2 regions of the Marinitoga sp. 38H-ov genome follow, and region 2 is predicted to be linked to the other one. Evidence: riboswitches for the same ligand, from Rfam matches in the RefSeq annotation. Region 2 holds a riboswitch; the other holds the start of a gene.
The links. Region 2 has a riboswitch for lysine ahead of AS160_RS10650 (Na+/H+ antiporter NhaC family protein). Riboswitches for the same ligand answer to the same signal wherever they lie in the genome.

Region 1: it holds a riboswitch for lysine, as region 2 does, so the genes downstream of both, AS160_RS00580 (aspartate-semialdehyde dehydrogenase) here and AS160_RS10650 (Na+/H+ antiporter NhaC family protein) in region 2, are expected to answer to the same signal.

What each region holds. Positions count from the first base shown of each region.
Region 1 is NZ_LNGH01000002.1:90,393-93,613, reverse strand. Features, by position in the region: gene AS160_RS00595 (ComEC/Rec2 family competence protein) at 1-526, shown strand, start outside; gene AS160_RS00590 (thymidine kinase) at 526-1,089, shown strand; tRNA gene AS160_RS00585 (tRNA-Ser) at 1,189-1,279, shown strand; lysine riboswitch at 1,423-1,597, shown strand; gene AS160_RS00580 (aspartate-semialdehyde dehydrogenase) at 1,668-2,633, shown strand; gene AS160_RS00575 (diaminopimelate decarboxylase) at 2,638-3,221, shown strand, end outside.
Region 2 is NZ_LNGH01000054.1:30,210-33,430, reverse strand. Features, by position in the region: gene AS160_RS10655 (hypothetical protein) at 1-44, shown strand, start outside; gene AS160_RS10650 (Na+/H+ antiporter NhaC family protein) at 82-1,764, opposite strand; lysine riboswitch at 1,850-2,019, opposite strand; gene AS160_RS10645 (metalloregulator ArsR/SmtB family transcription factor) at 2,382-2,714, shown strand; gene AS160_RS10640 (permease) at 2,727-3,221, shown strand, end outside.

The DNA.
Region 1 (3,221 bases), on a different contig from region 2:
TTTGATATTAATAGAGTTTAATAAAATTTTTGGATTAAATATAGACTCGAAAAATATATTAGGACTTGTAGGTGTAATAAATTTATTGTATAATCCAATTGTTGTTTTTTCAGTAGGATTTTTAATGAGTTATTCTGCTGCACTTTCAATATTGATTTTAATCGAAAAAACAAAAAATTCTTTTTTAATAGCTATTTCTGCTTTTTTAGCCATTCTTCCATGGAGTATAATATTTTTCAATGGATTTTCTGTCTTAGGGGTTTTCCTAAGTATTGCATTTGTTCCAATTATTTACTCATTAATATTTTTTTCATTCATTTATACAATTATACCTTTGCCTGAAATTATAAATATAATTGTAAATAATTATATAGAGATTATAAAGTATATTTTAAAATATATAAATCATTATATAATGTATATAAATTTAGATGGGGATTTAGTTTTTGTATTTTATGTAATATCAGTTATTGTATTATTTTTATTTCATATAATATTTAAATTGAAATATAAGGAGGAATATTAATGTCAGGAAAATTCATTTTAATTGTTGGACCAATGTACTCAGGTAAAACATCTGAATTAATTTCTTTTGTAGAAATTTACACATTAGGTAGGAAAAAGATAAAAGTATTCAAACCAATAATTGATGATAGATATGCATCTAATTATATAGTTTCGCATACAGGAACAAAAATTGAAGCAATTCCTATTAATGAATCTAAAGAAATGTATAATTTTTTAGATTATGATGAAAAAGCAGTTTTTGTAGATGAAGTGCAATTTTTTGACAAAGAATTAAAAAATGTAATTTTGGACTTAATTAAAAAAGGAATAAATGTGTATTGTTCAGGACTTGATTTAACATATAAAAATAATCCTTTTGAAACTACAATATTATTATCTGCATATGCTGATGAAATTATTAAAAAGAAGGCTGTTTGCCATGAATGTGGTGAATATAGCGGTACAATTTCTTATAAAATTGTAGGAAATGGTTCGGAAATTGATGTTGGTGGATTTGATAAATATATAGCAGTATGTAGAGATTGTTATGAAGAATTAAATAATGAAAAGAAAAAATCATAATAAATATAATAAAATATTATACATAAAATATTATATAAAAATTTTTATATTTTTCACTTGACTAAATACAAAAGTTATGATAAAATAAATTGGAAATATGGAGAGGTGGCCGAGCGGTCTAAGGCGCACGCCTGGAGAGCGTGTGACGGGCAAAACCCGTCCGTGGGTTCAAATCCCACCCTCTCCGCCATAAGAGCAGGATATCCTGCTCTTTTTTTATTATTATACAAATATAAAGTGATAAATTAAAAAATATAACTAATAACTTTGTAATGTATTTGTAAATTTTAATTAATATTTGTTTGATAAACTACATCAAAAGTTAATAATTATTGAACAAACGGAGGCGCAACCGAGATGAGTAATCTACCTATCGCTAGGGTAGGCTTGGGGTAGGTGAAAGGCGAGGTTGCCGAAGGATGTAAGATTTACCCATCTTACATACCTGGTTGTATAGGGAATACCTATGCGACTGTCGCATGAAAACATGCGGAGAGCCGTTTGGAATAATGTCTTATGTATATTATTTCAATTGGCTTTCTAGTGAAAGCCAATTTTATTTTTTTAGGAGGGATAAAATGAAAATAGGTATTGTAGGAGCTACTGGAGAAGTAGGAAGAACAATGATAAGAGTTTTAGAAGAAAAAAATCTAGAAATAAATGAATTAAAACTTTTTGCAAGCAAAAAATCTGAAGGAAAAAAAATGAAATTTAAAGATAAATATTATTTTGTTGAAGAATTAACTGAAGAAAAAATGGAAGAAAAATATGATTATATATTGTTTTCTGCTGGAAGTGAAATATCAAAGAAATATGCTCAAATAGCAAATGAAAGTGGAAATGTTGTAATTGATAATTCATCGGCATTTAGAATGGAAAAAAATATTCCTTTAGTAGTTCCAGAAATTAATGGAAAAATTTTAAAAGGATATAAAGGAATTATTGCTAATCCTAATTGTTCAACCATTCAAATGGTATTGGCTTTAAGAGATATTGAAAAAAAATTAGGAATATCAGAAATATTTGTAAGTACTTATCAAGCTGTATCTGGAGCTGGTAACAAAGGAATAAAAGAGTTATTAGATCAACAAAATGGAATAAATAATATATATCATTTTCCAGAAATAATTAATAATAATGTTATACCTGTAATTGGCCAAGTTTTAAAAAATGGGTTTACAGAAGAAGAAATGAAAATGGTAAATGAAACTAGGAAGATATTTAATGATTATAAAATAAAAGTTTATCCAACAGCTGTAAGGGTACCTGTGTTATATGGTCATTCAGAAAGTATAATTTTTAGAACAAAAAAAGAAGCAGATATTAAAAAAATAAGAGAATTATTATCATCTGTAGAGAATGTTGTATATACAGATAATTTGATAACACCTCTTAATGTTGCTGATACAGATATAACATATGTTTCAAGACTTAGGCAAATGGATGAAAAGACTTTTTTGATATGGGTTGTGGCTGATAATGTTAGGGTAGGAGCTGCAACTAATGCTGTAAGAATATTGCTAAAACATTATGAATTAAGGTGATAAGATGAAAAAATTTCCTTTTGAAAAAGAGATTATTAGATTATTAGATAATACACCATTTTATATATATGATGAAAAAGGAATATTAAAATCATTAAAAAAATTACAAAGTGCATTTTTTTGGTGTGATTTTAAAGAGTATTTTGCTGTGAAAGCAACGCCTACTCCATATATTTTAAAAATTTTAGGAAAAAATAATTGTGGAATGGATTGTAGTTCATTAGTTGAATTATATTTATCTGAAATGGTAAATATTATTGGAGAAAATATTTTATTTACTTCAAATAATACACCTTTAAAAGAGTATAAAAAAGCATATGATTTAGGTGCGATAATAAATTTTGATGATATTGGACATATAAATAAATTTGTCAAAAAAATTGGTATTCCAAAAATCGCGTCTATTAGATATATTCCTAAAGAATCATATGGTACTGATATAATAGGAGATCCATTAAATTCTAAATTTGGAATGCCATTTGATAACATAATTGAAGGCTATAAAAAAATGAAAGAGTTAGGTGTAAAAAGGTTTGGATTTCATTCAATGCTTGTATCGAATACATTAGAAGAAGATTTGATAGAAAA
Region 2 (3,221 bases):
CAGATGAAGATATTCAAAGTTTTAGATTAAGTATATTTAATTAAAAAGGAATGGCTAGGCCATTCCTTTTTTAATTGGTTTTTAAATGGCTTTTAAATCTTTTGGATCAGTTGATTTACCAAAGAATCTTAAAATAGCCCATACTGAAGCAAATCCTAATATTAATGTAATCCAAATAGGTAATCCAATACCTACTAAAATATATCCAACTGCTGCAACTGAAGCAACTGTTACGGCATATGGTAATTGAGTTTTAACGTGATCAATATGATCAGATGATGATGCCATTGAAGACATAATTGTTGTATCTGAAATAGGAGAACAATGATCTCCGAATGTTGATCCTGTTAATACAGCACCTAATGTAGCAAATACTAATGTTGATGGGGCGTTTCCAGTATAAGCTGCTGCTAAAGGAATAGCTAAAGGTAACATAATAGCCATTGTACCCCAAGATGTACCAGTAGCAAATGCAACTATAGATGACATAATAAATACTAATACAGGAACTGCCCAACCAGGTAAAGATGAAGATACGACTTGTACTAAATATTCAGCTGTTCCTAAATCAGAGGCAATAGAACCAATTGACCATGCTAAAATTAATATAATTGTGGTAATAACTAATGATTTTGCACCTTCTACCCATGCTTCTAAAGCTTTTCTTAATGTCATAATACCTTGAGAAACAGCCATTATAACAGCAACTATACTTGCTAAAGCAGATGCCCAAATTAAAGCAGCTGAAGCATCGGCGTTACCAAATGCATTTCTAATTCCTTCTAAATTAAATGGCTCTTCTAATCCACCACCAGAATACCATAATCCAACAAATGCAAAAATAATTAATGTTAAAATAGGTACTAAAGCGTTTGATACTCTTAAAGGAATATCACTATTATCTAATTCTTTTTCAAAATCTGTAGATAACATAGGTTCAGCGCCATCAGCTAAAACCTTTCCAGTTAATCTAGCTCTTTTTTCTGCTTCATACATAGGACCAAAATCTCTCATTAAGAAACCAACCATAAATACCATAAATAATGCAAATAATCCATACATTCTATATGGGATTGATTGGAAGAATACACCGTATGGGTTTACATCTGTTCCCAATGCGTTGAATGCATCACCAATTAATCCTAATTCATAACCAATCCATGTAGATATTGCTGCCATTGTAGCAACAGGAGCAGCTGTTGAGTCAACAATATATGATAATTTTTCCCTAGAAACATTTAATTTGTCTGTTAAAGGTCTCATAGTAGGACCAACGATAAGAGTATTGGCATAGTCATCGAAGAATACAACAACACCCATTAAAGCTGTAGCTAATTGAGCACTTCTAGCAGTTTTAGCTTTTTTAGCAAGTGCATTAGCGATAGCTCTTGTACCTCCCATTTTTGCAATAACTCCAACCATACCACCAATTGTTAATGTAAAAATAATGATACCAGCATGCCATCCATCAGCAAGAGCGTTTACTGGATATTCAAAAGTTTTTGTATAACTTTCAATAAGTTTCATGAAAAATCCAGAACTGGATGTGGCAAATACATTAATTACTGCTCCAGAAAAAATACCTAATAACAATGAAAGAATAACTTCTTTAGTAACAAAAGCTAAAACAATAGCTAGTAGTGGAGGAATAATTGACCAAAAACCATAATTTATTGTTTCAGTATCCCCCCCGTTTGCAAATGCTAAAGCAGACATTAGTAAAAATGTCGCCAGGATAAAAATTACCCAAATACGTTTTTTCATAGAACCCCTCCTTAAATAAGTTATATAATGAAAATTATAATAAAAAAAGCCTTCATTAGAAGGCCGTTTGAAATAAAGTAATTTTATTCCAAACGGCTCTCCGCATTAAGCGACAGTTATATAAGTATTCCTTATATAACCAGGCGTATAAGGTGGGTAAGCCTTATACCCTTCGGCAACTTCGCCTTTCATCTATCCCAAACCTACCCAAGCGATGGATAGATTACTCATCTTAGTTGCGCCTCCGTTTGTTATTAAAGATTATTAAATTTTGGGTAGAGTTTATCAGAAAAATATTTCTATTATATTTCTGTAATATAAAAATATATATGGTAAAAAATAAAATGAGTTTATATAAAAGCAAAATACTTAACCTCCCAGAAAAGATATTAACTTAAAATACAAAATTTAAATTATTATATCATAAAACCGCAAAATATGTCAAAAAAGATTAATATATCAAATGTTTGATAATTGTTATTAATGGATGTTAATCACTTTCTTTCTATATATTCTAAGAAATAATTAATAAATTTGTATTTTTAGAATAACAATTATTTAATATAAATATATTATTATATATCCGGATATGCGAATATATGAAAGGAGGGATTATTTTGATAGATGAATTAATGAAGATATTATCAGATAAAACAAGATTAAGAATAATTAATATTTTAAGTTTAAAACCAAGATGTGTATGTGAATTGACAGAAATTTTGGATTTACCACAATCAACAATATCCAGACATTTATCAAAAATGAAATTGTTTAAATTAGTTTTAACAGAAAAAGATGGTGTTTTTATAAAATACAAATTAAATAATGAATTTTTGGAAAAATATTCATTTTTAAATTATCTTTTAGATGATTTAAAAAATGAATTCAAAGAGGATTTAATTAAATCAGAAAAAGTAATTATAAAAGATGGAGTTTGTGTTATAAAATAATGGAGGTGTTTTATGAAAAAAGAGTTAAGATTATTCTTTTTAATTCTTTTAGCATTTTTAGCTTTCTATTTTATCCCTTTTACAAGTGAAGAGGTTCACAAAGCGATTATTGGCGGTTTTGAAATGCTTCATGATTATGCAAGGCAACATGTTTTATTATGTCTTGTTCCAGCATTTTTTATAGCAGGAACAATATCTGTTTTTGTAAGTAAAAATGCAATATTAAAATTATTAGGTCCTAAAGCTAAAAAAATAATAGCATATCCAGTGGCGGCAGTTTCTGGAGGAATATTAGCAGTTTGTTCCTGTACTATTTTGCCTTTATTTGGAGGAATATATAAACGTGGTGCAGGAATTGGACCAGCTATGGCATTTTTATTTACGGGTCCTGCAATTAATGTAGCAGCTATATTTTTGACAGGAAATGTATTAGGTTGGGAATTATCATTTGTTAGATTATTTGCTACTATAGTTTCTGCTGTATTTATTGGATTAATAATGCAAACT